DNA from 3 places in the Paenibacillus ilasis genome. Region 3 is predicted to be linked to each of the others. Evidence: a T-box and tRNA genes for the amino acid it is inferred to sense, from the RefSeq annotation. Region 3 holds a T-box; the other regions hold tRNA genes.
What was found. The T-box of region 3 lies ahead of leuS (leucine--tRNA ligase). A T-box ahead of a tRNA ligase gene usually reads a tRNA of that ligase, here a tRNA-Leu.

Region 1 (10,639 bases), 3.2 Mb from region 3:
GTTCTGTTATGGAAGCCTATCCAGTGAAGGAGCAAGCCATGACGCGCCCCGCGCATGCCGTTCATCCCATCCCCATATCGACAACAAGGCTACTGACCGAAACGCCGGAATCCACCCACTCTTCAGGGCAGGAGATCGACCAGTCAGAACTAAGGCAGCTGCACCCTTTTGCCCATGATGTCATTATGATCGATGTGGGGCATGGCGGAATCGATGGAGGAACGTCGTATGGAGACATTCTCGAAAAGGATATCAACCTGGCCATTTCGCGCAGACTGTTCATGCTGCTTCGCAAGGAAGGTTATCATGCCGTCCTGAACCGCGATGCCGATTACGCGCTTAGCGACGACAACCGTTGGCATCGAAGCTCCTCGAGACATCGCCGCGATCTGTCGCAGCGCAAGCAGCTCAGCAGTGAAATCCCGACCAAGCTGGTGGTCAGCATTCATGTGAATTGGGGAAAGAACTCGTCCAAGCGCGGAGGCATCGTTCTGCATCAATCCGAGGGACGCAGCACGCTGCTTGCGGACACCATACAAGAGCAGTTGAATCTGGTTTACCGTAACAACAATCACATCATGGTAGGTAAACCATATTATCTGCTGAATCAAACCAAAGTACCCGCCGTCATTGTCGAAACCGGCTTTCTCAGCAATATGGAGGACCGGACATTATTAACCGGCCGTAACGGTCAAATGCAGATCGCCGAGGCCATTGCCGACGGGATTATCAGTTATTTAACAGCCCTGTAGTTAGGGGCTGTTTTTTTGCTATATAGACCTGCCTGCTCAATAATTAGGTCTATCAGCCTTATATTATGTAACTTTAATTAACATCAATATGAAATATGTATCATTTTTTTTGAAATTATGATAGAAATTTCGGGATATTATGATAGTATAACTAACATATAGAAAGATAGATTACTCAAATAGGAATTGGGGGAGATCGCGATGTTGGACTGGCTTGGCTATCGCCAGGGACTTCCGCTCTGGATTTCATGGCGTCTGAATCGTAATTTGAAGAACGATGTTGAAGACATATTCGAAGGTATTGCCGAAACGCGTAAAGAACTGCTGTTCACTTGGAGTTATGAGTATTGGGGACATCTGGAACGACTGAAGGAGCAGCTGAACAAGGATAACCCCCATGATTCGCAAGTCGGCAGCGAACGTCCTCGCCCTTTGTCTTCAGACACCCGGTTGAATCAGGAACAGCTCTTCTCTGCCTTGTATTCGCGCGCTACCGACTTTACGGAATTATTCTTGTTGAACCCCTCTGGTGAAGTCACGTACTCTACATATGCTTCACACATTGGAGCCAGCTATAGCAACAGCAGCCCTCTGGGCCAAGCGATCACCTATCTTACCGGTTCAGACACCGGCAAATTGCTCTTTGGGCCATATGCCGACCCCATCACGTTGACCATTGGCCCGCGATCCTCTACCTTTCACGACAAAATGACGCTTCTGTTCATGAATGCCATCTACACGAACGGCACGTTTGCCGGCATCCTGTGCGGCCGTGTGCCGAATGACGTGATCGGAGATTTAATCCAGCGGGAATCCGGCCACGTTTACCCTGATTCCGGCGACAACTACATTTTCATGGCCAGGCCCGAAATGAATCATCACATCGCTCCCGGAACCGCTCTTTCCAGAAGCAGGTTTGAAGATCGAACCTTTACTCATGGCGAGAACCTGAAGGACGGTGTTACCACCGATTGGGGAACCGTTTCCGTTAAAGAGCATACCGAGCTTGAGCTTATCTTCACCGATCCGGCGACGGGTCAGCTGCACCCGGGAGTAGCCAATACCATTGCGAACGGAAGCAATCTGTTCGTGGTCTTTCCGGGATATTCCGATTACCGCCACATTTCCGTGATCGGCAAAGGCGTCACGTTCCGCTTGCCCCATTGTCCGGATGTTTGGGGAATGATGTGCGAAGGAGATTTGGAAGAGGTTTACCGCATTCGCAGCATTCGCTTTAGACACGCTAAGCTCCATGGCGGATCCACCCTTTTGTCCAGTATTCTGATCGCTCTCATTGTTTATGTTACTGCTGCTTATGGGTCACCCGCATTCGCCGCAATTGTAGGAGGATTCGCCTGCTTGGTCACTGGCCTTCTTACCTCTTCCCTGGTCGGCCGTAAAGAAATCGGGCGCTTCGCGGATCGTCTTCGCAGCCTCAGCCGGTTCATCCGCATGAATGCCGAAGGCAGCGGCGATTTGACGCAGCGGCTGGATATTCACCGATTCGATCAGGACGAAACGCGCGAATTAGCCAAATGGATCAATAATATGATCGACTCCCTGGAAAGCATCATGATGCAGGTGAAATTAACGGCAGGGGATGTTTCCGCCAGCCAACAGGTCATGAATGACACAACGGCCGTCACCGTTACTTCCGCACAGCGTGTCAGCGGCAACATTAGCGAGATGATTCGCAGCATGCGCAGCCAGCTGCAGGATATCGATGCGGTGAAGGAAAGCGCGGAACAGATGCGGGAGACCCTACGCCAGCTGGAACGGCAAGCGAATCAACAGATTGATGTAGCCAAGAATGAAGTGGTCCGTATCGGAGACAAGATGTCCCATATCTCCTCAAAAGTCGAGGAAACGAATCAGACGATCCGTAATTTCATGGGAACCGTTCAGGAGGTCACGGGCGTGCTGCACGCCATCGAGCAAATATCCTCCCAAACCCATTTACTGGCCCTGAATGCTTCGATTGAGGCGGCGCGGGTCGGAGAACACGGACAAGGATTTGCCGTGGTTGCTAGCGAAATCCGGAAGCTGTCCGAACTGACCAGACAGTCCACGGAAGAGGTCCATCAAATTATCAGCCATATCTATAAAGACGCCCAGCAAGCCGTGCTATCGATGAAGGAAGGAACCAAGGTCGTGCAAGAAGGGAATCTGCTGGTTTCCGCCGCCTCCGAACTGCTCGCCGCCGCTGCCGAGGATGATCTGCGAAAGCATCAGGCTGTTGATAAAGTGGTACAGCTCATGGAGAAAATTGCATCGGTCAGCAAGGAGAACCGGAAGATTTCCAAGGATGTGGAGAGCAAGGTACAGGAGCTTACACAGGAAATCGAAAGCGTAAGGTACACTTCCGGTAATGTTGAAGTTATTGCAAAATCCATGCAGCAGCTGGTAGGACAATTCAAGCTCACCGATTCCCGTATCCGATAAATTGAATGCACCTCAATATAAGTACAGCCTTCCATACAGGGATCCGAATCACCGGGGGCTTGTATGGAAGGCTATTGTTTTTTATGGCCGTGCAGGGAGTGGGCTGACCATTGTCCGATAACCTTTGTACCGTCCAGTTACTCACAAGATGCCATTACATTGCCATCGGTTCTGCTATTGCGCTAATGCGCACGAAGCGGATCAGGCCTCCAGCTTGAATGCTCTCTGACCAGATCGCTGATACCGACAAACTCCACCTTTGTCTGCAGTTTCGGAATGGTTCCTTTCAGTGCTTCTGCCGTTCGCGTTCCATATTTGCCGACATGGCCAATGGCAATGCAGGATGTTCTCTCTTCCGCATGCTGTGCCGCAGTCTGCAGCTGCTTACTCACGTGCTGAACGGTATGAACATCATCCAGGAATATGTCATTGGCGATGGACGGCATCCCCTTCTCCGCTGCCAATTTGCCAACCACGCTGCGGTAGTTTGTCTTGCTGTCGATAAAGAACAACCCTCTCTCCCTGCATACTTCGAGTACAATGGACATGACCCGCTCATCCCCGGTAACCTTGGAGCCCATATGATTATTAATCCCTACGGCGTAAGGGACCGAATCGATTGCCTCTTCCATGCGTTTACGAATCTCCTCATCGGTGAGCGAACTCAGAATGGCACCCGGTCCAAGCCAGGAAGATCGTCCTTGCTTAGGCTCCATGGGCATATGGATAATGACGTCATGGCCTTGACGATGCGCGGCTTCGGCGTCCTTCACGCTTGTCGACAAAAAAGGCATCACGGCGACCGTAATCTTGACAGGCAGATTGAGCATTTCCTGAGTCCCTTTCTGATCATTGCCAAAATCATCGATGATGACGGCTAACTTTTTAACTTTCGCTTCCTGACCATGCCTGCTGCTCCCGGATTCTTTGTGCATTTCTTTTGTTTCTTGATGATGAGGATCTGCCGCTGGGATCCTCATCACTCCCGCCCCATATCCGATCTGGCCTGCGTTTACGAGGATCCATATCACACACAGCAAGATAGCCGATTTTTTATATACGTTCCGCATGGTTACTCCCCTTTCCATTCATTTTCATGCTAATCACACCTAACCGTATTGTTTGAGAAAAGGTTTGCAAATATGTAAGCAAGGTGCATTCAGCATAGACACACAACCTTTTTACTAAGAAATAAAAACAAGACACTTCCCGTCGCCGGAAAACGTCTTGTTTCATATTCCTTATTGATTCGGTTCAGCTCCCCTTCAAAAAGTAAAAAGCATCGTCATTCAGGAATCCCCCGCTCCCGCAATGACCTGCAGCGCATTTCCGACGGATTGCAGAAGATTGCCGGCCACCGTCAGATCGTTGGCTTTCTTATTCGCAGCCGTGCCCCGCAGCTCCGCGGTAATTTTAGCCTGAGCGGCGTTGGCTATCGACTGCATCGCATTTCCAAGGATGGAGAGCCGTTGACCTTCATCCTGCTGCTTCCTTCTTTTGGACAGCATTTTCGTTTGACCAAGCGCGGCAATATTCGTCCCCAATGCTTGCAGCCAAGCATAGGCCGCGAGCTGCTCCTGAGGATCCAATGACTTAGCTGGCAAGGCAATCCCTTCTTTCAACTATCCATATATTTCATTATTTAATATAATACGCGCATCATTTATTTTGGTTAAAGTCTTACATCCCGCCCCTTCCAAATCTAAACACAAAAAAAGCTCGTAAACTGCTAAAAAGCAAGTTTACGAGCTTCTTCAGAAGAATGCGGTCGAGAGGACTCGAACCTCCACGGGGGTTAGCCCACACGGACCTGAACCGTGCGCGTCTGCCAATTCCGCCACGACCGCGTATCATGTTCATCGCTTATAGGAGACAAGTCCTTATCAGCGGCGACAAGATATATAATATCACGCCATGTGAATCGAGTCAACATTTTTTTTGAACTTGATTAAAAACCTGTTTTTCGGTTAAAATAAGAACATAAGTTCTCATTCAATAACCATTTTCTATATAAAGGCGGTGATGTTGATGGCCATACCGGCTGTTACGACGGAGGAACGAGCATTGATCAAAAGTTACCTGCTGCTGATGTTTATCCATAAGGTGTTTGAAAGGGATTGCCGAATCATTCAGGAGAGCGGTGTCTTCAAGAGCCCTCAATTGTATGTAGAGGTTGTGGGGAACGGAGCCAAGCGGGCTGCTGTGCTTCTTCGTGAGGTGAAGCAAGAATTTACCAAGCGGGCGATCAAGGTGTATGATATCGGGCAAAACCAGGAAGGAATCCAGGCGCGATATGCATGTCGTGGTTACATTGGTTCGATGAACATTCTATGGCCATCCTTCCGTGAGGAGATGATGGACCGCATGCGAGCCTATCTTGGACTGGTCTCGCCCGAGACCGAGTCCTCTATGCAAGCCCATCCTCCTGCCGCTGTTTCCGCCCGCTAAATCGCTGCCCCTTAAACAGAGAATAACCGTCTCCCCCTGAACAAGATTGCTCCGGTGAGACGGTTATTGGTGATCGCGAATCAATGAAGATTATGCTGCACGCGGGTCAGTCCCTGCGAGAGAGCATGTCCCGCGCTGGCGGCAGACGCCACGGCTACAGCCTCCATAATCTGCGCATCCGAGGCTCCCTTCGCACGAGCTTCCTCCATATGATAGAAGGTACACAGCTCATTATTGGCAAACAGTCCGATCCCCAGTGCGATCAGCTGCTTCGTTCGCTCATCCAGCTCGCCATCCTGAAAGCAAACGCCGGTGAACTGATGATACGCCTCTGCCATATCCGGCATGCTCTGCTTCAAATTCAGAATTTCATTCTTATAAGCCGAAACCTTGTCATTGGACATTTCCATAACCTAAAGCACCTCTTCCACAAAAATTTGATGCGAGGTTAAGTTGTCCGACGAGTGCGAGATCTATGCCTACTCTTCGATCGGGCTTACTCTTGGATCTTTTTTAAGCTGGTAGCTGTAGCGGCGGTCCAGTTTAACGACCCGCCGGTTTCTGCGGCGTATAATGACCTGTTCGGGGTCCCAGGCTACGACAAAGCCTATAATATCATTGGTCTCCAAGCCATCCCGCACAACCCGGACCAATTCGCCGGAGAGCCTAAGCTCATCAAGTCTTTCATCGCTAATCATCACCATACCTCCTTCATAAACTTACTGTGCAAAAAAAGACCTAAATGAGATCATTTAGGTCTTTTGAATGCGTTGCGATATCGACAAACATCCCGACTAAGAGATGTTCTATATACCCATTAACGCTGTGCCGGCTCGATACTGTCATTCTTCTCGTACCAAAAATCCAGAACGGTTGAAGACATGACGCGCTTTTCGATATATTCTACCTGCTGAGGCGTAAACTGTTCCTTCCACTCGAAGGAAACCTCCTCACACAATCCGGCAATCGTCAGCAGTTCTGACCAGGCAACATAGCGTTTGTACCAGAAAAACTGAGGATGTTCAATCATATAGGGATATAGATCATCAAACTCCGTATGTTTACAATCCAAAGCACGTTCAAAATGTACCTTTGCTTCATTCAGCTTCTCAATCAAAAACGGCTCGGTTACAGGTTGTTTCCCCATGGTGCTGCCTCCTCTCTCTTGCCTACCTCTTTATTATAAGCGAAAATCACGGAGGCGAAAAGATTTTGTTGTGATTTTAGGCTGAAATGCATTTAAATTCGTCTACGAATTTCCATGATTACGCACGCCAAAGGCCAGGGTACAAACGTTCATGACTTAAGGCCTACCTTTCAGCTCTATCCTGTCATGCCATAAGCGCTTGATATAATCCTGATCCTAGCTGAACGTAATCTTGCCGTCCTCAAGCGACGATATGGTGACAAGCGACTCCACATGAACATTCTGTTCGCGCAGCGTTCTCGCTCCGGCCTGGAAACTCTTTTCAATCACAACGCCAAGCCCGATTAATTCCGCCCCTGCCCGTTCAATGATCTTGATCAGGCCTCTTGCAGCGTCTCCGTTCGCGATAATGTCATCAATAAAGAGCAATTTATCCCCTTCACCGATAAACTGGCGCGATACCATAATGTCCGTGACAATGCCCTTGGTGAAAGACGGAACCCGCTCACATAAGGCGTCTGGATCGGCGAGCAGCGTTTTTTTGCGCCGGGCGAATACCATGGGGACTCCCAATTCAAGCGCCGCGGCAAATGCAACAGAAATGCCGGAGGATTCCAGCGTCACGACCTTGGTCACGCCGCTCTCTTTAAATCTCGCCGCAAATTCCCGGCCCATATCCATAATTAAAGCCGGGTCCACTTGATGCGTCAGCAGGGCATCCAGCTTCAGCACCTGATCCGACAACACGACACCTTCTTTGATGATCCGCTCCTTCAACCAATCCATCCCAAAGACCTCCCACGATTCCTTTGTCGTAAAAGTAACATATTCCTCCCTGTACGGCAAGTACAAACGGATACTCCGTCATTTAACTGTACGGTTTCCGTCATCATTCCTGACATTGATCTCCGCTGCCTGGCACTAATCATGGGTCATGCCTCCAGCCAAGGACCTGGGACAGGTAGGAGTCATGTCCCAGCTGAGCCAAGCATACCTTGTACTATGCAGACGATTAACTTTCAAGGGGGATGCGGGGCTTGCGTAATTCTATTCGTGTTTTACAGATCGCCTTTACATATATCGGAACCATCGTTGGCGCTGGCTTTGCTACCGGACGGGAAATCCTTCAATTCTTTACCCAATATGGTCACTGGGCTACCCTTACCATTCTGCTTACGACAGGACTATTCATTTGGCTCGGAACGAAAATCATGACGATATCCAGGCGGATCGGGGCCAAATCCTTTGAGGACTTGAACAAATTCCTGTTTGGAGAGAAAGCCGGCGTGTGGATCAGCCTCTTTATGTTTATCATTTTGCTTGGAGTCAACAGCATCATGCTTGCCGGCGCGGGCTCTGTTTTTGTGGAGCATCTAAATTTGAGTTACCAGACCGGGTTGTTTGTCACGATGATCGGAACCTATTTCATTCTCAGAAAAGGCATCCAGTCCATCATGACGATGAATAGTCTCGTTGTGCCCATGATGCTAACCTTATCGCTTGCGATTATTTCTCAGACGATTCAAACGCCGGGTGCCACCCGATTCTTAACCTTAACTACGGACCACAGCCTGCCTTCGGTTTGGCTTGCACCCCTGCTCTACACCGCCTTTAACCTGGTAATGGCGATGCCGGTGCTGGTCCCGCTCGGGAGCCAGACCGAAAGCGCCCGCACCGTAACCTGGGGAGGCATCATTGGAGGTACGGGTGTAGGCTTTATGCTGATGGCAGCACATTTTGCGATGTCCGCCCATATGCCCGGCATTGCCCAATTCGAAATCCCGATGGGCAGCATCGCCAACCAGCTGGGCTGGCTGGTGCAGATCATCTATCTCATTCTGATCTTCCTTGAAATTTTCAGCACCTTCGTGGCGAATATCTACGGCATTACCCTACAGGTTCAGCAGCGAACCTCGCTCTCCCCCAGAGTGATTACCCTTGGTATCATGGTGTTCTGTTATTTTTTCAGCCAGTTCGGATTCAGTTCCTTGCTCTCTCTCCTCTACCCGATGTTCGGGGGATTGTGTCTGCTCTGGGTGCTCCGACTGACTTTGTTCGGAATCCCCGAAATCAGGGGGAAATAAAGGGGCTTTCCCAAAGGATGGTAAATCTGCCTTTGGGAAGCCCCCTTCTTATGTCTGCATCGTGATGAATTGTGCATTGGGTATGCGTTCCATGGTTTGCTCCGCAACATGTCGATGACACGTCATCATGACGATTTGCCGGTCTTGCGACAATTCCGCGAGAAGCTCGAGCGCATGTCCGAGCCGTTCCCCGTCAAAATTAACAAACAGATCATCAAGCAATAACGGCAACCCCGCCGCATGCGGCATCGATTGGATCAAACCGAGCCGCATCGCCAAATATAACTGCTCCGCCGTGCCGCGGCTTAGCTTGCTGCTCTCCACCCATTCACCAGTCGGGCGTTCTGCCAGCAGGCTCTGATCCCCCATCCGCATGACAATCCGGCTGTACATGCCGCCGGACAGTATGGAGAAGTACCGGGATGCCAGCTGCAGCACCTGCGGCTGTTTCTCTTCCTCGTACATGCGGCGCGTGCGTTTGATAAATTCGGAGGCCATCGAACGCACCGCATATTGCGAGACTAATTCCCGCAGGGCCGATCGCTGCTCCTCCAGCTGCTGCAGGGCGGAATCCTGATTTCCCGCTGCTTCCAGTGACTCTCTCTCCTGAAGCAGCCGCCCCCGCCGTTCCTGGAGCTCGTCCCGCAGGCGGAGCGCGGCGGATACGGCTTCCTCCTTCTTGATGCATTGTGCTTCAAGTTCCGCACCATCCGTCAGCTCCAACAGCTGTTCAAGCTGCCGGCGACCCGCATCATCCCATCCGCTGAACATGGTAATTTCGTGATGGCGGATCGTGCGAACAAGTTCCTCACGGCGCTTCGCAGCAGCTCCCATACGAAGAAAGATTTCTTCGTCTGCCGATTGGGACGATGCAATCAGAGCCGCTTTGCGCAGCTGCAGCCCTTCCCGCTCCTCTGCAATCGCAGCCCCCTCTTTGCGCAGCTCTTGTATTCGCTCTGCAAGAGCCTTCCTCTGTCTTGAGTCCTCTTGATAGGTCTTCCATCTGGAATGGACGTTGCCGAGCTCAGCGACGGCTGGGATTCGGCTGCCGTTAGCGTCTCCTTGGGGATCCGCCGCAAAGATCTCATTGCATTGGATGATGTAATCCTCCGCCTCTTTTAACAGCACGTCCATTTTCACTCCAAGCGATTTCTGCTGCCGGGTCAGCTCCTGCCCCTGCTCCACTTTGACGAATACGTCCAGCATCACGTCAGGCGACAGACTCTGCGGGAGTGATCGGGACATAAGCCAATCCTCCCACTGCCGTTCCAGCTCCAAATATCGCTTCTCTTCCTGATCAATGGCGCCCTGAACCGTTTGTAGTTCAGCCGCTTGCAGCGCAGCCTTCTCCTCAGCCGCCGCACAATCGGACGTCAAACGATCAAGCCGCTGCCTCCATGCTTGCCAGCCCTCCATCACGGATCGAAGCTCGCGCATCTGCGCCTCCACCATGAAGGGGTCGCGAGCGAGAGCTGCGTTTTTGTCCCTTCGACTGCCCGGAATCGTGCTTGCTGCAGCCGCCGCGTAAGGAGCAGAGACGAGCCTGGAATAGAGATGATCTACATGCTCCGTTCCCTGCCCGTCTTGAACCTGGGTCTCATTCGAAGCCGCACCATAAACCTCCCGGCTGCGTTGACCGCTCCAGAAAACATAACCCATACCAATCAGCATCACGATACCTGAGACCACGGCGGCTTCCGTGGTTGCCGTCCATAACAATACGGCTACCAGTAGGAATGTCATAACAGCCATTCCCGCCAACAGAC
Region 2 (10,639 bases), 3.3 Mb from region 3:
GCAGCGTTCCAGGAAAAAGCGGAACAGTTCTTCCGTATCCCTAAATCTGTTCTATTCGCAGATTGCGCATTAAAGCAAAATTCCTAATTGAAGTTGCACGTTATATTATAACCATACTTACTATTCAACCAATGCTCAGCTTGCCGGGTCGATCCGGCTAAGCCGGGCTTATTTTCTGTTACGGCATATTTCGAGATGATCAGGGAATACAAGTAACATTCCGTTTGCATCATCCAACAATTGAGGTGACAGAAAGATGACGCTACGTCAAAAGCAAATTGGTGCTGCATTGGGATTGCTGGCCGGAACAACCATGGGAAGCGGTTTTGGATTCCTGCTGGGCTGGCACTCCTTGAATCTGATCGTCCTGGTGGTCCTCTTCGGTTTATTCGGAGTAACGGCTGGTCTTTGGCTAGGCTCCCGAATGATATTCAAAGAGTTGCCTTAATGAACGATACGATTCATCGTTCTGCCTCTTCCTCGCTGAGAATGGAGGCAGAACCACAAAAAGAAGACCGGAGATTCCGGCCTTCTTTGTTATTCATTCGTTATGGGGCCTCGCAGAAACAACATATAACGGTCAAGACACAGCAGCGCCTTCGTTCCTGGGAGCTTCAGCAGCTTCATCGGTGATAGCTCCCGTGGCAGGGCGGCCGACAGTCGTATCCGGTATATCCTGGTTGATCCAAGTTTTGCCTCCGTCCTCGGTTTTGGCTTGACCGCTGAATCCCGTTTCAGGCGATGTGAAATGGAGAAATCCGGCATTCGGCGTGCTTCCAATCCGAACCCACGTCTCCCCGCCATCCATAGTGCGGTACAGATCGTTATTCTCCATCACCGTCCACGCCTGCTTACCATTCAGCGCGAAGATTTGACGTACGGTGCCTTTCGGCTGAGCTTGAACCTCCCATTCCGTACCACCGTTATCACTAAAAGCAATCCAGCCTTCTCCGCCAATCCAGCCCGAGCTATGATTAATGAGCCGGACCGCCGTCACATCCGCTAAATCCACATCGGGCTCAGCGGCCTGATGATCTGGAGTAACGTCCGTATCCTCATCCGGTTCTGCAACGGCACCGCTTCCCGCGGCGTCATCGTCTTCTGAGCCGGATGAGGGCTCTGTCTCCGGGGCATCCTCATTCGAAGAATTCACCGATTGCTCCGGTACCGGAAGCTCAGCCGTATTCCCCTCATCCGTCGATTGACATCCAACAGACAAACTAACGACAACAAGCAGCAACAAAATAAAGCTAAGCCCTTTTCGAGGTTTTATCACAGGATCACACCCCTTGTATTCATAATAACCAGCCAGTAATGCTAACAGGTCTTATATTATAAATCCAACTCCATCGAATTTACCCTAAAGCTGAACGGTTCCTCTTGTTTAGTATAACGCGATTTCCACATGAAGAGGAACGAAAAAAGCTGTTCTTCAAGTTAAATTCCCACTTGAAAAACAGCTTTGCTTCATAGATGCGGTCGAGAGGACTCGAACCTCCACGGGGGTTAGCCCACACGGACCTGAACCGTGCGCGTCTGCCAATTCCGCCACGACCGCATGTTATGTAAGTCGTGATCGAGTTGATCACCGTAATTAAGAGTATATTACGCCCAGAGTTAAAAAGCAAGCATTTTTTTAAAAAAAATGTCGAAACCATCAAACTATATATGGTTTCGACAGCTCAAGTTGATCTCAGATGGTCCATTGATCATGTATGACGCCAGATAACACCCAGTTCTCCCCATCTTGTTCAAATACAAGCCGGAGGCTTTCCCAATCCATCCCCGCATAATCAGGATGAACTCCATCGAAGTAATACTCGACGATGACAGCTCCCTTATACTGGCTGCTTGCATTGTTCACCGTATTTCCTTCGCTCTTGGATTGGTTGTAACCGATCCATGGCGCTGCGGCAAAATCGCGGGTATAGATGAATTTATTAAAATAGTTCTCAAAATTCATCGAGATTGGTTCTCCGCTGCCATCATACTCACCCCATCGGTATAAGGTATCGTGGTTAAATCCCTTCCTCAGCTGCTGCTTGCCAAGTGTGACATCCTTCTGCCGGTCAACATGCGCATAAGGGGAAAAAGTGATCCCGTTTGGATGAGCGAGCTCTGCAAGCTTTTCAAAATCCTTGTTTTTCAAAAATGTCATCGCTTGATCACTCATCTTGGACAGAACTGCTTCTGCCTCCTTCGGTGTGAGTAACGGATAGATCATAGCTTCTTTAGCCTGGTTATTCCAAACAACCTTACCTCCCAGACCCTCTGCCGAGAATCGGAGGGGGATATAAATACGTCCCTCCTTGAGCAGAGGCGGGGCATCCAGGGTCACAGCTTTGCCGTCTTTCATGGCATGATTCTGCCCCACGGTGTAACTCGTTGTATGTGTGCCATTACTTACAATGGCCGTCTGCTTGGCTTGGTCCCAACGCACTTCGGCTCCCATCGCTGTTGAAATGCCGCGGAAAGGCACCATCACCCTGCCGTTATGAATAAAGGGAGGTGATTCCAGCAGAAGTCGGCCTCCATTCACCCGAACTTCGATAGGTCCACCTGAGGATGTGTCCGCAGCCCAAGCTTCTCCCCCATATGCCACGGAACCGGTCATCCCTAACACTACCGCCACGATCCCAGCCAGCAGCCTTCTCACGCCTTGACGTTTCTTCATCACAAACTCTCCCCTCCTAAAGCCCGGTTCACTATCTATTTTCATTATATAAGATCTATAACCCTTAGGCCCATCTATAAACGGATTTACTATACTTCTGTCCCAGCCGTCTCGATTGGATAAAAACTCTCCACTGTATGTTTATTCAATAAACCCTTCATACTAATACAACGTTGTCATGGATTGGCGTGTCATAAACCATATGAAATGTGAGGAAATAACGATGTATATCAAAAAATATGCGATCATCCTGCTGTTAGGCTCCCTCTGCCTTTCTTATACCGTGCTTACAGATTGTCTGTTCGGGTTCCCATGGTATAACTTTATCATCAACTGGCAGTTTACTCTATTCTCCATCATAGAGAAGCTAACGGTTACGGTGCTGCTATGTCTCCTGATCCTTCCCGATTGTTATCGGGCATTCAAAAATAAAAAGCCCCGTGATTCAAACCAAAGTCCTGGAAACGCGGGACAAGGTTCATGAATCGGAGCTAGATTCGGACTTTGCCTTTCCCTCAGAACTTACCCTGCGTATCAAACCGATCAGGACAAGCAGCAAGGGCACTGCGATTGAAAATATAGGGAGAACCGTATATAGATGTTGGCTTCCTTTCATAAGATGCTCGCTATACGAGCGGGCGAGAATCATCGAATTACCGAGCATGATCAAAGCGAAAGGATAAATCAATTTTTGATAGGGAATGTTGAACAGCTCGGATGCAGAGATCAATGCAGCATAATAATACAGACTTATTTTGAAAAAGACACCAATAATTAGAACCATCACGATCAGAATTTCCGTCCGCTCAATGAACTCCGAAATATTGGCTTTTCCGACCATCGTCAGCAGTGGAAAAACCGAACGCTCCGTGATGTTGTCCCCAAGCACAGAAATGGTAACGGCAGAGGTTAGCGCCAGCATCATTCCACTGAATAAAATAGCCAGATACCCTGCCTTAATCCCGCTCTTCTGCTGGCTCAGATGCGGAAGGAGGACCGTAGCAACGATCAACTCCCCAAACGGGAAATGCATATTTTTTTTCAATACAGATTCAATGATGGGTTGTATGCCGTTACCCAGAACAGGAAGCAAGCGATGGACTTCCACGATCGATGAAAATACGATAACCAGGGCGCTGAATACGCTGATCAGCAGAACAATCGCCAAGAAGATCAAAGCGGTACGCCCAAGCACCTCCAAACCTTGATGAAGCACAAAAGCAACGGTCATCACCATGATCAGATTGACAATGAGGAGGGGGGTCTCCTTAAGGGCTGCCGAAGCCATTACCAATAACCCTCCGTCCACGATATCTCTGGAGCCTGTATACAGATAAAACACGCAGTAGGATACCCCCACCAATCCCCCTAAATATTTCCCAAGCAATATTCGATAATAAACCGTCGGCAAATGATCAGGAAACATGGAGTATAAGTAAACATTCAGCGAATACATCATCGTCCCGATTACCATGCCAATCAGCAGCCCAATCCACGAATCCTTACCAGCCTGCAGCCCCATGTTCACGACAAGTGTTGTTCCGAACTGAAACAGTACCAGCAACGAGAAGAACTGCAGCGGACTGATTTTCACCTTCACTTTTCAGCTCTCCTTTACTGGGTCTTCATGTTGTATTTAAAGGATCGATCTCTTGTCTGTGAGTTACGCACAACGGATTTCACATGATATTCCACTTCCAATTGCGGAAAGATAACATCCCATCGACCCTTCATCTTGTGCCAAGCTTCTGGTCTGGCGCGCTCTACCGTTTGGCCGAATTCCAGGATATCGCTGTTCGCTTCCTGGCACTTTTTCACGGCTAATTTCAGAATTCGAGCCACCTCTTGGTTAGCGGCTGCTTCAATCGTTCTCATCGAATCCGGATTCCGCAGGTCGATGTCGCTCATCACTTCCCGGATCGAGTAGTTAAGTTCGACGAATATGTGGATAACAGGTTGAATCGGATCTTTAAACTTCGCTTCCAGCCGGGTCTTTGATCGCATCACGTCCAATGCAATTTCGCCCTGTCCATTTTCAAGTTTTATATTTAATGGCGTTGCTTGCATTTTGTTCTTGATCCACACGGTTCCCTTGCTCTCTTCCTTGGTCATCCAATCTTTAAGTTTGTCGCCCTTAAAAATAGCCAGATTGGAGATAACGCCCAGACCCGCGCTCTCCGAACTTTCAAGATTGGATTTCTTTACGGCTCGCTGCGCATCACCTTCGATGAAAACGCCGTTAATGACAGGCCCGCCACCGGGAACGAGCAGATCCCGAATGACATCATCCACCTCTACACGGAAGTTCTCGCTTAATTGTCTCGAGGTTAACTCAATCTTCTGTACAAGCGCGAAGGCCGTAATCTTCCCGATGGGCGTCAATACAGCAACCACGTCTTCCGCCCTTTGCCCTTCTGCGGCCACCAATATTTCGGTCGTCAATCGAATATCGGAATCGCGGTCCAAATAGTCGAATAGATCGATAATTCCGTTTCTTGCCACCTCGTCGGATATAACAATTAATCCCGTGTGGGCAAGCGAAATGATACGCGGTACTTTTTGAGACGTATTTCGCAGCGCTTCGATGATCGTTTTTCCGGATGCTTTGTATATGGATGTCGGTGTCGCTCCCCTGCCCGTTTTGCCGGATATTTCATCCGCAATGATGGTCTGGAAGGAAATCATATATTGCTGCTCTTCTTCCTTCCAGTCAATGCCGATACCGGCAACAATGGCCCGCTTATTCAATTCAGTCGCATCCCAGCAGCCCGTTATCGTACTTAGGCAGCAGCATAGGAGGACGATAACCCACCATCTGTATCTGCACATATCCCGGCCACACCCCTAACGTTATTTACGATTGGCCTCAGCGGCTGGAACAGCCGTATTTCGGTCCCCGGCACTACTGTTATCCCTCTCGGCATTCCGGTTGTGTAAACCGGATGTATTCCCAGCTTCCTGCGATGCAACTGCCCCCGAAGCACCTTTTTGTCGAATGCTGCCTGAATGAGTTGCGGACAAGGCTTCCGCTTGGAGCGACTTGAAAGGCATACGGATGACAGCGTCTTTTTGATTCCGTAATCGGAAAGGGCTGATCGGCGATAGATAGGGAACTCCGAACGAACGGAGACTATTCATATGGGCAACCAGAATGATTAATCCCAGCGTCAGCCCGTAAAATCCGAACATGCCGGCCAGTATCATAAAAGCAAACCGTATTAAGCGTCCGGCGATAGACAGGTTATAGGCTGGTATGGCAAAGCTTGCAATACCGGTCAAAGCCACGACAATGACCATGGCTGGCGTAATCAGCCCGGCTTCAACGACTGCCTGTCCCAAAATCAAAGCACCGACAACCGAGACGGTCTGCCCGATGGCTCTAGGCATCCTCACCCCGGCCTCACGCAGAATCTCAAATACGATTTCCATCAGCATCGCTTCGACAAAGGCGGGAAACGGAACCCCTTCCCGTTGAGCAACCAAACTGATTAGCAATAAGGTTGGCACCATTTCGTAATGGAAGGTAGTTAGGGCTATATAAACCGATGGACCCAAGATCAATATAATAAAACTGAGATAGCGGACAATCCGCATCACAATCGCAATATCAAATCGCTGTGCATAATCTTCGGGTGATTGGAAGAAGTGAACAAATAAGGTTGGAAGGACCAGAACGAAGGGGGTACCATCAACCAGGACAATGATCCTTCCCTCCAGCAATTTACTGGCGGCATCATCGGGACGCTCCGTATTGTAGATCGTGGGAAAAGGGGTTACCGTTTTGTCCTGTATAAATTCTTCAATATAAGCCGATTCCAGAATACCTTCAATCTCAATGCCATTCAGCCGTTCTTTAATCTCCTTTACGATCCCGGGATCTGCTTTTCCCTTCACATACATAAGAGCAACGTGGGTATGGGTTACGGTGCCAATTTTCATAGTCTCGAGCCAGAGATCGGGGGATTTCATCCTCCGCCGGATAAGGGATATGTTGGTGGCTATGGACTCCACGAAGCTATCCTTGGGTCCGCGAACAACAAGCTGGGAGGTCGGCTCGGTAACGGATCGCCATTCCCCGCCCTGCGTCCCCGCCACGATGGCTTTCTCAGCACCTTCCAGCAGGATCACCGTATCCCCGGACAGAATGGCCAGCATCATGTCGTTCCATTCGGTCATTATTTTGGATTCGCCCATTGACAGCCCATCCTTCATGATTTTGTCCAGGAAGGCATCGGGTCCCTCACCCTTACATAAATCGGGGGTTAAACGCAGGAGGGAATCCATTACGAAATGGTTGACCATCTCAGGATCGCTGAGCCCGTTCAAGTATACAATGGCGCAGTTCTCCTCCGGTTGACCGCCCAGCTTCAAACGCCGGGTAACAATATCCGGGCTATCCCCGGACTCGGTCCGTATGCGATCAAGCAGCTCTTGTATATGGCCTGAAATCACGGATGACCCTGACTTCGGGGATACCGCCTGCTCCTCTGATTTCTTGGCGGGAGCCGGGCGGCGGTTACGAGATCGGTAGCGTATCATGTCGGGTACCCCCATTCTTCAAAGCTCAAGTTAACTCCATTATTTGCTTTACATTCCTTTTTCATGCGGAGAGAAGAAAGAGGGATTGGGACGCTGCAAGAAGAATTGTCTAACATTAAGATTACATACGCATAGGAGGACTGTATTTGAAACGGTACATGTTGCCATTGATCATCCTGATTATGAGTTTGCTTTATATTTTCTTCATTCCATCCGAACCCTTGGTCATGAAACTGCTGTTCAAGCTCATTCCGATGTGGCTCATCATCCTGTTTGCCTATCGGCAATTCCCGCCCCATGCCTCTAAGGTTCACTATCTGCTGTTAACAGGACTGTTCTTCTGCATGATCGGTGACGGGACGCTCATCTGGTTTGTTGTCGGTCTTTCTGCCTTTCTGATCGGACATCTGTTCTATACGGCCGGCTTCTTGGGACAGTGGCGTTATTCAGGTCCTCGCCTACTTAGCATCGTTCCGATTGCAGGCTATTCGGTTTGGATGGGCATCCAATTGGTGTCTTCGCTCAAATCGAATGGAGAACAGGCTTTGATTATTCCTGTCATCGCTTATATCGCTGTCATTTCATTCATGCTCTGGACGGCCATCATGACCGGGAATCGATATGCGATGGTTGGAAGCCTGCTCTTTGTCATCTCGGACTCGATCTTGTCCTGGAACATGTTTGTTGCCGATATCCGCTTTTCGAACGTATGGATCATGACCACGTATTACGCAGCCCAGTTCCTGATTGCCAGCAGCATCCCGGCTTTTGATAGCCCTCAAGCAAAGGCCTTAGGAAGCTCGTCCCTGAATACATCTGCCGCCCCATAGAAGACATAAAAAAGCCGAGTCCGGTTCCACCCGGGCTCAGCCCTGTCCAGCATATATAGTCCATCACAGGACCTGACCATGTATCATTAACACGTCAAACAAATCCGATAAGCTCTTAATCCCGCCAGTTCATGCGAACCTGCTTAATTCCCTCTACCTGCCACAATTGCTCGAACAATCCGTTAATTCCCTTGCTGTTAAAAGAATACACCCGGAATTCCATCGTCACCTTGGTCGAATCGTCTTCCGTCGTATCATTATTCACGATCATGCCTTCCACCGTCATATTTGCCTTTTGCAGCAATTCGGTAATGGTGCTCACATGAACCGGACGGTCTCCAGCCTCAATGATGATCTTCAAACTGCCTGACTTTTTGATAAAGAGAAATTTCGATTCCAATTTATTCAACACCAGCGTGCTGACCAGAACAATCGCTGTCGTTATGATCGCGGGCCAGTAAAAACCGGAGCCGACACTTAAACCGATAGCCGCTGCTACCCATAGGGTTGCCGCCGTGGTAAGACCTGAAATGATATGATTGGAACGCCGCAATATAGCCCCCGCACCAAGAAAACCGATACCGCTTACAACTTGTGCCGCCAGCCGGGCAGGATCAAACCTCGCATTGGGATGATTGATCAGTGCAGAATCAAAACCGTAAATGGAAGTCAGCATAATCAGCGTTGATCCGACAGCCACCAAGAGATGGGTTTTTAAACCGGCCTGCTTATTTCTGCGTTCCCGCTCCCAACCGATTAAACCGCCAAGCAATGCAGCGAACAGCAGCCGCATCAGCATGGTCTCCGTATCCAGTTGAAACACATCCATTCCCTAATCTCCACCCATCTTAGTCATGTAAGGCGGCTCTTCGCTATACCATATGTTCATCCTGCCAGCGCCACAGCTCTTTGCTGGAAGTGGATATGCCGATTACACCGCTCTTCAAAGCTGTATCAAAATCCTCCAAATCGATCATGAGTCCTCCTGCGATGACGGGCACGTCCACCTCTGCACGAATCCGTTCCATGATCCGCTGACACACCATGCCCGGCAGCACTTCAATAGCATCCGGATTAGAGGCCTTAATCATCTTGATCCCGTTGTCCAGGGAAACGGAATCGAATACAAACAGACGCTGAACCGTTAACAAGCCCAGTTTCTTCGCTTCTACAATCGCCGTGTTTTTTGTCGTGACAATACCGTCAATGCCAACCTTTTCAGCTAAATACTTAACCCCCGTTTTGTCTTTACCGATTCCCTCGATCAGATCAAAATGCACAAACGAGAGCTTGCCCGCCTCCCGAATCTGCTCGACGATCGATTCGATGATAAAAATATCGGTCTTAAGAATAAACACGATATTCGATTCGGTCGCTAATACAGCAGGAAGTTCCTCGGCATTCATTAATGAAGTAATAATGGGCTTACGCTTCAAGCAATACGAAATTCGTTGTGCACCTTCAACACTGGTTTTCATATTTTCACCTCGTTGCCGCAGCAACATCTCCAATTCTCCCGTTGCCCCGGCATATTTTTGTAAATCATCATGACTTTGCTTCGTCTGCCTGCTTCACGGCAGAACCGCTGAGATAAATATCGTAGACCGAATTCAACACATAGGTGGGCTTCACGCTGCTGTCCATCAGATCGTCCCTGCTCGATACCCCGGTCAGCACCATTGCCGTACTCATCCCTGCCTGATTTCCCATCTTGATATCCGTCTCCAGCCGATCCCCTGACATCAGACAATCTTCCGCCTTCACTCCCAAAATATCAAGAGCCGTCAGTGCCGTCAAGACGGAGGGCTTGCCCATGACGGTCGTAATTGTGATGCCGGCAGTGCCTTCGATGGCACCGATCATGCCGCCGCAATCCGGGACATCGCCGCCAGGCATCGGACATGTTCGATCCGGGTGGGTGGCAATTACTTCGGCGCCCCGTTTAATCGCCTGATAGGCAAAATCCAGATGACGGTAGTGAAAATCCCGATCCCACGACACAACCACAACGTCGGTTTCCTCCGGCGATGATGCGAATCGTATTCCATTGTCCAACAGCTCGTTCTTCAATATTTCCTCACCAATGACATACACATTTGCGCCGGGATGATGTTTCTGAAGATAATGAATCGTAACGAGCGCAGGATTCAATATATGATTCAGTTCCACTTGAATGCCAAGCTTCCTTAATTTCTTCAAATAGTTTTCCCTGGAATCTATCGTTTTGTTGGTCAAAAACAATAGCTTCTTATTCAGTCCCTGCAAATAATGAATGGTCTCCACCGCACCATCAATGGCCTCAGCCCCAAGATAGATCGTACCGTCCAAATCAAAAATATACCCTGAATAATGATCCATATTTCGTTCTCCTCTGCATGTTCAATCTGTATTTTCGCCCGTAAACGTAAATTGGACATGTTCTGGTCAGATCAGTTCTGTTGGACCCACAGTCCCCATCCGTAAAGTATACATATGATGGTGTCATGTCCTTTAGTCCTTTGGACAAGCAGTTCCACGCGGATACAAAAAAATGAGAAGCACTTTGCATTGAAAAAGCCTTCATTCATGACAAATGAAAGATTCTCGTTATGCAAAG
Region 3 (10,639 bases):
GACGGTATGCAGCTGTAACACGGAGACGGCTTCTCAGAGCGACCTGCTATTCCTATGTATCAAGCCGCTCGAATTCAAATCGGTCATCAGCGAAATCAAAGACCGGCTTGAAGCCCGGCAAATCGCGATATCCATCACGAGTCCGGTCCAATTGATCCATCTGGAATCATCGGTGCCCTGCAAGGTGGCGAAAATCATACCGAGCATCACCAACTTAACTGGAGGCGGAGCATCGTTATGCATGTATGGTTCCCGAATAAAAGAAGAAGACAGGCAGCTTATAGAAAGCCTCCTGTCTTATATCAGCAGGCCGCTCGAGATACTGGAATCGCACACGCGAATCACTTCCGATTTCTCCAGCTGCGGGCCTGCTTTTTTAAGTTTATTCATGGAAAAATGGATTGACGCTGCCGTTGAAATGACCGGAATCGACCGCAGGACCCTGAATGCATTAGCCGGTGAAATGCTGCTTGGCACCGGTAAGCTGCTAACGGAGGAGGGCTTCTCCCCCGAACAGCTGCAAGAGCGGGTAGCGGTTCCCGGAGGCATCACGGCCCAGGCTTTGGCACTGCTGGATTCAAACCTGGACGGATTGTTCTACCAATTGATCAAAACCACACACGACAAGTATGAGGAGGATTTGGCAAAACTGGATGCTGCCTTCGGTTTTACGATTAACCGGCCACGATATTGACCAGTTTACCCGGTACGGCAATGACTTTGCGAATACTCTTTCCTTCCAGCGCCTGCTTGACATTTGGAAGGGAGAGGCTATGTTGTTGCATGGCTTCTTGGTCCATGTCTTTCGAGATTTTGGCACGTTCTACGATTTTGCCGTTAACTTGAACGACAATCTCAACTTCGGCCTCTACAGTCCAAGCCTCGTCGTACTCCGGCCATGGCACGTAGGTTACGCTCTCCGTGTAGCCTAAACGGCTCCACAGCTCTTCAGCCAGGTGAGGGGCCAGCGGGGAAAGCAGCTGAACAAAGTTCTCCATCGCTTTGCGCGGAAGCTCTTCCGTCTTGTATCCCTCGTTGATGAATACCATCAGCTGGCTGATCGCTGTGTTAAAGCGCATATGCTCAAAGTCTTCCGTTACTTTCTTAATCGTTTTGTGCAGCGTACGTTTGAATTCGTCCGTACCCTCGCCTTCCACGATTTTAGGGTTCAATTGACCGTCGTCCCCGATGAACAGGCGCCATACCCGGGAGAGGAAACGATGTGTTCCTTCAACGCCGTTGGTGTTCCATGGTTTGGTCGCTTCCAGCGGCCCCATGAACATCTCGTACACGCGCAGCGTGTCGGCACCGTATTCGTTCACAATATCATCCGGATTGATGACATTGCCGCGGGACTTACTCATTTTTTCATTATTGTTGCCCAGGATCATACCCTGATTGACCAGCTTCTGGAAAGGCTCCTTCGTATCGACAACGCCCAGGTCATACAATACTTTGTGCCAGAAGCGCGCATACAGCAAATGAAGCACCGCATGCTCCACACCACCGATGTAGAGGTCAACCGGCAGCCATTCCTTCTGCTTCTCCTTAGAGCACAATTCATCATTATTACGGGGATCGATGTAACGCAGGTAGTACCAGCAGCTGCCGGCCCATTGCGGCATCGTATTGGTCTCGCGGCGGGCTTTCATGCCGGTTTCGGGATCTACCGTTTCCACCCACTCCGTAACGTTAGCCAGCGGTGATTCGCCGGTACCGGACGGTTTAATCTGATCCACATCCGGCAGCAGTAATGGAAGCTGATCCTCAGGCACGGTCTTCATCGTTCCGTCTTCCAAATGCAGAATCGGAATCGGCTCACCCCAGTAGCGTTGACGGCTGAACAGCCAGTCGCGCAGACGGTAAGTTACCTTCTTTTTGCCCTTGCCCTCTTTTTCCAGCCATTCATTCATCGCCTGGATAGCCGCTTCATTGTCCAACCCGTTCAAGAAGCCGGAATTCACATGCGCGCCACTGCCGCTGTATGCTTCCTCCTCGACATTTCCACCCTGAACGACTTCAATAATCGGAAGACCGAATTGCTTCGCGAACTCCCAGTCGCGGCTGTCATGACCCGGAACCGCCATGATGGCCCCCGTTCCGTAGCCGGCAAGCACATAATCCGCGATCCAGATCGGCACCTTAGCGCCGTTTACCGGATTGATGGCGTATGCACCCGTAAATACACCGGTTTTATCCTTGGCCAAATCCGTCCGCTCCAGGTCGCTTTTACGGGCTGCTTGATCTTGATAAGCCTTGACGGCTTCACGCTGATCGGCTGGCGTAATTTTATCGACGAGGTCATGCTCCGGCGCCAGGACGCAGTAGGTTGCCCCGAACAGCGTATCCGGACGGGTTGTGAACACCTCCAGATGACCATCGTAACCTTCGATGTCAAAACGAACCTCAGCGCCTGTGGATTTGCCGATCCAGTTGCGCTGCATATCCTTCAGGCTTTCGCTCCAGTCCAGTTCATCCAGATCCTCAAGCAGACGATCCGCATATTCGGTAATGCGCAGAATCCATTGGCGCATCGGTTTACGTACGACCGGATGGCCTCCGCGTTCGCTCTTGCCGTCGATGACCTCTTCGTTCGCAAGCACGGTACCGAGCGCTTCGCACCAGTTCACCGGCACTTCAGCCACATAGGCAAGGCCGCGCTTATAGAGCTGGATAAAGATCCACTGGGTCCATTTATAATATTCCGGATCGGTTGTGCTGATCTCACGGTCCCAATCATACGAGAAGCCGAGAGATTTGATCTGGCGGCGGAACGTATCAATATTCTGCACGGTAAATTCGCGAGGATGTTTGCCTGTGTCCATTGCATACTGCTCCGCTGGCAGACCGAATGCATCCCATCCCATAGGATGAAGCACGTTGTATCCGCGCATCCGCTTGTAACGGGACACGATGTCAGTCGCTGTATACCCCTCCGGATGTCCTACATGCAAGCCTGCGCCTGATGGATACGGAAACATATCCAGCGCGTAAAATTTCGGTTTGGATGATGAATCTTCCGTTTTAAAGGTTTTGTTCTCATCCCAGTATTGCTGCCATTTCGGTTCGATGGCCTGCGGCTGGTAGCCGTGGCCGGTTGGTTGATTGTCCGTCATACTTCATTGCTCCTCCTTCACAGTCGAGAGACAAGGCCTATGCCATTGCCCAAAAAACAAAAAAACCTCATCATCCATAGCGCTGATCGCTAGGGACGAGAGGTTTGATTCCCGTGGTACCACCCTAGTTAGCCAAAGGCATGCTTTGCCTTTCACTCCCTTTGCATCCTTATCGCGGATGAGACGACGGTGCTTCAGCGGCCGAATCTGCCGGAATACAGCCCTCCAGCGGCCGGGTTAACACCATTGCTCCGAGGCGAGTTCATCCCTATCGTCAACCGGTTTTCACCAGACACCGGCTCTCTGCATGATCGAAAGTGGAACGATTGATCCTCATCATCGCGTTCATATTACCGTTTTAATGTGGCTATTATACCCAAAAAGTCCGATCAAGTCAACGGAAGCTCTTCACCGTTTCTGCGATAATATTCCGGCGTCGTCCCGACCATGGCCTTGAACATCCGGCTGAAATGAGCCAAATGCTTGAAACCTGCTGCCTGGCTGATTTCCGTGATGCTGAGATGCGGGTGGAGCCTGAGCAAAATTTTAGCTTGGTTAATCCGCCGGTGATACAAATATTTAAACACCGTCGTTCCGGTAACCTCCTTAAACAAAGAGGATAAATAGTGTTTCGTAATATGCATATCGCGGGCGATTCGCTCCAGCGTCAGATCATGCATGTAGTTTTCCTCGACAAACGATACGACATGCTGGACATGCCGCTCTTTCTCGGAGATGGAGTCCTGATCCTGCACAGCGTCCTGGCACCAGTCCGCGATGACGTACATCATCTCCTGAATACGCAAGGTCATCCGCTCCTGGCGAAAACCGGTCATGGATGCCGAGAGGCGATGTATATCGGCCAGCATCCCTTCGAATTCGTCACGGTTTGACCCTGTCAGTGTCATGCGATGATTACGCAGCGTTTCGAAGGGGTCCAGCAATATCGATCTGGCCGTCTCCGAAAGCCCCTTGCAAATCCAGGCAGGATCGAAATGCAGAATACTTCTGACGTATCTGGAATCAGGCTCTACATTCGGACAATGGAGCGTGAGCCCGTTCATCAGGAGCAGATCCCCCGGTTTCAGGGCAAAAATGGAATCACCGATCAAATAAGTGCAGCGTCCTTCGTGAAAGTAATAAATCTCATAAAAAGCATGCGAATGAAACTGCCCGCCCGACAACGGCCGTTCATTGTAATAGATCAGATCAAACGGCGCTTGTAGCTGCATGCGATCAAATCCCGGCATCATATGGGAAGATGAGGTCATCTAGAGAATCGCCCCTTTAGCGATTTTGGAGTTATATAACCCTCAACGTAACGGGGTTTTCTCTATTATATATGATTTTATGGAATGCGCACGGCTTCATTTTGGGCAATCACGCACAATTCTCCGGCTTTGAAGGCGTGCTCCTGGGACATGGCATGTTCCGTACGTTCCAGACAATCGAGGATAAGCTCTCCGAAGAATGGGTAGCCTACCTTGCCTCGAAGCTCCATATGAAACTCTCCCTCGCCATTAACCAGGTACAGATGATCGCCCTGCGGATTCCTTGCGATATCGATGTATTTGCGAAGCTCAATGTATCCTTCTGTGCCCAGAATAAAGGTTCTTCCGTCGCCCCAGGTGCCAAGGCCTCCCGGTGTCAGCCAGTCGACACGGAAATAATTGGTGGCCCCGTTGTCTCCCACTAGCGTTGCATCTCCGAAATCCTCCAGCTCCGGGTACTCCGGATTCGCATAATTGCCCACCTTGCTGCTGAGCACCTTGGCATCGCGGCAGCCCGCATAAAACAAAAACTGTTCAATCTGGTGGGAGCCGATGTCACACAGTATGCCCCCGTACTGTTGATGACGGAAAAACCAGTCCGGACGGGAAGGCGCATTTAAACGGTGCGGCCCTGTTCCCATCACTTGCACCACTCGCCCGATTGCCCCGTCCTGGATCAGCTTCCCGGCATGGACGGCACTCTCCACATGCAGCCGTTCACTGTAATAGACCATGTACTTCTTACCTGTCTCCTCGGCTTTCGCGCGAGCAGCGTTCACCTGCTCCAGCGTGGTGAACGGCGTTTTATCCGTAAAATAATCCTTGCCGTGCGACATAACCTTCAGGCCAAGCTCGCATCTTTCCGAAGGAATGGCGGCAGCCGCTACCAGATGAACCTCCGCATCCTGAAGCACCTGTGCCTCGGACGAAGCGACGGCTACACTTGGATAAGCCTTGCAAAAAGCCGCAACCTTGGCCGGGTCTGAGTCATACACCCACTTCAGCGTCGCCCCGGCCTCGATCAATCCGTTACACATGCCGTATATATGGCCATGCTCCAGCGACATGGCGGCAAACATAAACTCTCCGGGCTTGCACACCGGCTGGGCTTTGCCCACCGGCGCGTAGAGCATTCCATTACTGCGTTCCATACCACGCGCCCCCCGATTATGATTTAGTAGGATCCAAACGTATTGCTCATATCCACCGCCCCGATCTCCTTGACCGTTTTCTGAGCGGAAGAATGTGTGATCCGTTCCTGCAGCATTTCGTAATACAAGTCTTCGTTAAGAGGCAGATCAACCCAATTGTCGGTCCAGGTGGACAGATGCATGGCATTGGACAGCGTCAATCCATGGATTCCCTCTTCACCCGGGGCAATCAATGGCGTTCCGTGCAAAATGGCATCCGCAAAGTTCTGGATAATGCCGCTATGATGCGGATTATCCCCCCAGATCGGCACCTCGCATTTCCAGCATTCCGGTTCGCCGAAGCCCCCGGTAAACTGCCGATTGAATTCCGGCTCAGGCACACGGAGGCGCCAGAAGGTAAGCTTGCCGTCCTCGATGACGATTTTTCCGCGGTCCCCCGTCACTTCATATCGGTTAGTGCCTGGCGCTTCACCCGTTGTCGTAATAAACACGGCCGTAGCACCATTCTCGTATTCCGCATAAGCCGTCACGTCATCTTCGACTTCGATGTTCCGGTACTTGCCGAAGGCGCAAAATGCACGAATTCTCTTTGGCATCATGCCGGTCGTCCACTGCCAGAGGTCCAGCTGATGCGGGGACTGGTTAATCAGCACCCCTCCGCCTTCACCAGCCCAGGTAGCTCGCCATCCGCCTGAATCATAATAACTCTGGGACCGGTACCAATTCGTTATGATCCAGTTCATCCGCCGAATCTCCCCGAGTTCACCGTCTGCTATGAGCTCTTTCAGCTTCTTGTACAGCGGATTGCAGCGCTGGTTGTACATAATCGAGAATACTTTGCCGCTGGCTTCAGCCGCGCGGTTCATTTCCCGTACTTGCTTCGTGTAAACGCCTGCCGGTTTCTCGATCAGGACATGGAGTCCATGATTCAGGCACTCGATCGCCACTTGAGGATGGGCATAATGGGGCGTCGCAATAATGACTGCATCGATCTCCCCCGATGAGATCATAGCGCCCGTATCACTCCAAATTTTCACGTCCGAAGGCAGCGTTTCCCTCGCTTCTTCCTGTTTGGCAGGATTCAGATCGCATATCGCGCTAAGCCGCGCGCCCTTGATCCGCCCGGACGCTAGCGTTCTGGCATGCGAAAAACCCATCCCCAGTCCAATAACCCCTACTCTTACCTGATCCATATCTGTAGCCTCCTTCAAAAGTGACCTACGCGTTTTGTTTCTGGTCTGACCACATCTTCATCTGCTCGGCAAAACGAACAAGCATCTCCCTGGACTCCAGCGTTCCGCTAAAATCTTCGATTCCGTAGTAACCTTCGTAGCCAACCGATTGCAGATCCTGTATGACCTGCTTCCATGGCACGGCCCCCTGGGCAAGCGGGACCCATTCCCCGGACCACGCCGCCGATGTGCCATCCTCGGAAGGCGTTTTGCGGTAACCTCCGTTTTTCACGTGGACATGAGCCAGGTAGGGACCCAGAAGCTCCAAGCCCATCCGGTAGTTCTCGTAACCCTCATGGACCATGTTGCCTGGATCATACAGCACGCCGATATGCTGCGGATTGAAGTGGGATACAAGCCTGTGCGTCAGTCCGGCGCTCGGGGTGATCGTAAGATGATGCGTTTCCACCACTCCCTTGACACCGTAAGCCGCAGCGAGATCCTGTACCTCATGCAGGTAACGGACCGCCTGGTCGTACAGCTCGTTGTAATTGCGCTTTCGGTCATATCCCGGAATACCCACGCGTATAAAGGAGGCTCCGATCAGCTTGGCCGCCTGCATGACCTTCTCCGTCCCTTCCACATCACCGCAGGTCAGATAAGGAACGACCGCCAGACTGCGCAGTCCATGCTTGTCGGCTGCTTGCTGAAACCTGAGCCAATCCTCCTGCGTGCCGTTCGGATCCATGGAGCAGCGGTTATGCCGCCAGAAGGAAGGCTTCTCCTCGGCAGCATCGGCAGGAATCTCTTTAAAGCGCCATTCGATCCCTTCAATACCGGCATCCGCCGCGGCTTTTGCCAACTCCTCAGGCTGTAAATCAGGGGTTGCGACTGTGAATACGGACAGTTTCATGACTCATTCATCCTCTCTTAACCTAATGAACTAGCTTATGCATCATTTGACCATCATTGAACTCAAATACTGACATTCAGAGCGTACCGGATGCATAGAATCATTCTTTTAGATAGCGCTCTCATTTCTGTTCATCTTATCTATCCCTCATCGTAGCACAGTCCTGGAAGCAAACCCATATCCCTTCCAATGAACCTTAACCACAGTCAAATAAAGCAGAAAAGAAATGTCTTTGAATATAATGAATCCCTACACAACGAAAAGAAGCATTTTCTTTCGTCTGTACAGACAAAGAAAATGCTTCTCGCAAAAAGGATATTCGTTTATTTGACGGCAACGTAGAACAGCCGGGATGCATCCTGGTCCGCTTCCAACCACTCAAAATCGGCATAACATTTCACATCCCGGAATCCGGCCTTAACCAGCTCGACCTTCATCCATTCCGGTTCATATCCCCGCTGCACATGCGTTTCCTCAAAGCGACGGTAGACCGTAGGATCTTGGTTATCCCGCGCAAAGATGGAGAGATGATGTTCAATCTCCATCCGGCGTTCATCCAGGTCGCATGTCCAAATGTAGGATACTTCCCGTTCATCCAGCACAAATGGCTGTTCTGCGTCGTATCGTAGGAGCGTGTTCGGGTGATGCACATCAAACAGGAACGTGCCGCCATCCTTGAGACCGTTGTAAGTCCTGGCAAAAGCGGAGCGTATGTCTTTTTCTTCCAGCAGGTAGTTCACACAATCACAAAATGAAATGACGGAATCCACCTGCTCGGGCAGCTCCCACGAACGCATGTCCTGTTGTACCCAGCGGACGCTGCCTTCCCGGAACAATCGATGCCCCTGGGGTGTACCCTCCAGCTTGCGTCTGGCAACCGAGAGCATATCTGCCGACAGATCTATTCCTGTTACCTCGAAACCGGAGTTTACAAGCGGAATGGTGATACTGCCCGTCCCGCATCCAAGCTCAACGACGCTTTTTGGCATTCCGTGCTTATCCCAGGCGGTTCTCGCAAAGCGAATCCAATCCGGGTACGGCATGTCTTCCATGAGTTGATCATATACGTAAGCAAACTTGCGGTAAGACAACATGATGACACCACTTTCCTTAGAAGCTTCCCCTACCTTGCCGGGTTATTCGTTTGAACCGGAGTTCTCCTCTTGATTGACCATGTACGTCCAGCTGTCCTTTTGCGTAACCAAACCGTCCTTCATCAGCTTGCCCAGCGCGCGTTTAAAGGCGGATTTGCTAATGCCGAACCGCTGCTTGATAATGTCGGGCGGCGTTTCATCCGAATACGGCATCGCATGGCCCGGACGCTCCTTCAGAAAAGCAAGCAGCCGGTCTGCATCATCCGTCCGGCCGATCTCTTTTTGCGGAACCATCGAAAGGTTGACCCTGCCATCTTCCCGGATATGACTGACCCGGACCTTCACCTCTTCGCCAAGCCGCAGCATGCGCGTCCGTTCCGAGGAGTGGATCATGCCGATTGCGCCGAAACCGATCACACCGCCATCGATGATGACAAACGTCCCCATCTGGAGCGGTTTGTACACCAAGGCAGTGAACCATTGCCCTTTCCACGATTCAGGCGCATGGAACGCAAGCGGAGCAAGCTCTTGTTCTCCGGCGAGTTTGGCGCGAAGTCGTTCTTGCTTATCATGCTCCATGATGACAAACACATGATCTCCCACTTGCGGGTGAAGCTCCCGCATCTCCGGCAATTCCCGGATCGGAAGCAGAAGCTGCCTGCCAAGCCCCATCTCGAGGAAACAGCCAAGGCGCGGATGAACGTCCGCCACCTCAAGCTTAGCGGTTTCGCCCAGCGTAAGGTAAGGCTTCTTCATCGTTGCGGCCAGGCGGTCTTCCGTATCGAAGAATATAAAGACCTCTACCGTATCCCCAGGCTCAATTTTACCCGTGAGCTCCGAATAGTGAAGAAGCACATCCCGATCTCCGCCATCCAGAAAATAACCGTAAGGGGACACTTCTCTGGAAACGACGAGTTTCGTTAATGTGCCGGCAATCAGACTCATACGTTCTCCACCACTTTAGCATCCGACCACAGTCGCTCGATATTGTAATATTCTCGCTCATCGCGATGGAAGATATGAACGATCACGTCTCCGAGGTCCATCAGCACCCAGCGGGCTGCATCCATTCCCTCCAGTCCGCGCAGAGCTACTCCCGCATCATGAGCCTGTTTACGGATTTCGGTTGCAATCGCCTGCACCTGTGTATCCGAGTTACCGTGGCAAATGACAAAATAGTCGGCGATCAGGGAAATTCCTCTGAGATCCAGGACCACGATATCCATCGCTTTTTTATCTTCAGCGGCAGTTACTGCCACATTTAACAATTCATTCGGTTTCAACGTCATGAATTCGCCTCCAATTGCTTAATTAGATCGTTGCGGGCTTGTACCGTCAACGGAAAAATGATTTGTCTGCGCGAAAGCAGATGTCCGATCGTCGAATCAAAACCGGCTGCAAGCGCCTCTTCAAGGCTATGGTTGGCCAGTTCGCGAATATTATTCACGCCGGGGAAATCCCGTCCCGGTTCCATATAATCCGCGAGGCAGACCACTTTGTCAAGCAGCGTCATGCCTATGCGCCCTGACGTATGGTAACGGATGGCGTCAAGCACCTCGGCATCCGTCACGCCATATTCGTGCTCCGCTACGAACGCACCGACCTCAGCATGCCAAAGCTGCTTATCGTAATGGAGCAGCTCTTCGGAGAGCCCGTGCTCCACCATCATTTGATGAAGCTTTTGCACGGGCCAGTATTTGGCCACATCATGCAGGTTGGCGGCTAATTCCGCCTTAACCGGATCGGCCCCGAACCTCTTCGCAAGGATGACCGCGGTTTCCATTACGCCTTTGGTGTGCTCCCAGCGCTTGGCCGGCATCTGAGAGGATACCGCTTCAATGAGTTCTTCACGGCTGTACTCCATAAATACCGCTCCTAACAATATAATCGTATACACGGTCCGGCACCATATAACGGATGGA

Region 1: it encodes a tRNA-Leu, which carries the amino acid that the T-box ahead of leuS (leucine--tRNA ligase) is inferred to sense. The anticodon was not compared.
Region 2: it encodes a tRNA-Leu, which carries the amino acid that the T-box ahead of leuS (leucine--tRNA ligase) is inferred to sense. The anticodon was not compared.

Annotation. Positions count from the first base shown of each region.
Region 1 covers NZ_JBHDJG010000001.1:1,014,072-1,024,710, reverse strand. Annotated here, with positions in the region: gene ACETK5_RS04910 (N-acetylmuramoyl-L-alanine amidase) at 1-752, shown strand, start outside; gene ACETK5_RS04905 (methyl-accepting chemotaxis protein) at 954-3,194, shown strand; gene ACETK5_RS04900 (divergent polysaccharide deacetylase family protein) at 3,377-4,264, opposite strand; gene ACETK5_RS04895 (DUF6944 family repetitive protein) at 4,484-4,798, opposite strand; tRNA gene ACETK5_RS04890 (tRNA-Leu) at 4,958-5,041, opposite strand; gene ACETK5_RS04885 (hypothetical protein) at 5,223-5,642, shown strand; gene ACETK5_RS04880 (carboxymuconolactone decarboxylase family protein) at 5,723-6,052, opposite strand; gene ACETK5_RS04875 (hypothetical protein) at 6,122-6,340, opposite strand; gene ACETK5_RS04870 (hypothetical protein) at 6,460-6,789, opposite strand; gene ACETK5_RS04865 (xanthine phosphoribosyltransferase) at 7,006-7,575, opposite strand; gene ACETK5_RS04860 (YkvI family membrane protein) at 7,827-8,873, shown strand; gene ACETK5_RS04855 (AAA family ATPase) at 8,922-10,639, opposite strand, start outside.
Region 2 covers NZ_JBHDJG010000001.1:914,480-925,118, reverse strand. Annotated here, with positions in the region: gene ACETK5_RS04440 (helix-turn-helix domain-containing protein) at 1-87, shown strand, start outside; gene ACETK5_RS04435 (hypothetical protein) at 257-448, shown strand; gene ACETK5_RS04430 (WD40/YVTN/BNR-like repeat-containing protein) at 581-1,276, opposite strand; tRNA gene ACETK5_RS04425 (tRNA-Leu) at 1,475-1,558, opposite strand; gene ACETK5_RS04420 (copper amine oxidase N-terminal domain-containing protein) at 1,694-2,674, opposite strand; gene ACETK5_RS04415 (GerAB/ArcD/ProY family transporter) at 3,153-4,274, opposite strand; gene ACETK5_RS04410 (Ger(x)C family spore germination protein) at 4,289-5,503, opposite strand; gene ACETK5_RS04405 (spore germination protein) at 5,525-7,213, opposite strand; gene ACETK5_RS04400 (lysoplasmalogenase) at 7,360-8,043, shown strand; gene ACETK5_RS04395 (MgtC/SapB family protein) at 8,159-8,872, opposite strand; gene ACETK5_RS04390 (glycerol-3-phosphate responsive antiterminator) at 8,916-9,521, opposite strand; gene ACETK5_RS04385 (HAD-IIA family hydrolase) at 9,589-10,401, opposite strand.
Region 3 covers NZ_JBHDJG010000001.1:4,261,947-4,272,585, forward strand. Annotated here, with positions in the region: gene comER (late competence protein ComER) at 1-694, shown strand, start outside; gene leuS (leucine--tRNA ligase) at 675-3,116, opposite strand; T-box leader at 3,205-3,465, opposite strand; gene ACETK5_RS19315 (AraC family transcriptional regulator) at 3,506-4,366, opposite strand; gene ACETK5_RS19320 (Gfo/Idh/MocA family protein) at 4,465-5,538, opposite strand; gene ACETK5_RS19325 (Gfo/Idh/MocA family protein) at 5,562-6,731, opposite strand; gene ACETK5_RS19330 (sugar phosphate isomerase/epimerase family protein) at 6,757-7,623, opposite strand; gene ACETK5_RS19335 (class I SAM-dependent DNA methyltransferase) at 7,947-8,717, opposite strand; gene ACETK5_RS19340 (CvfB family protein) at 8,760-9,662, opposite strand; gene rsfS (ribosome silencing factor) at 9,659-10,006, opposite strand; gene yqeK (bis(5'-nucleosyl)-tetraphosphatase (symmetrical) YqeK) at 10,003-10,581, opposite strand; gene nadD (nicotinate-nucleotide adenylyltransferase) at 10,565-10,639, opposite strand, start outside.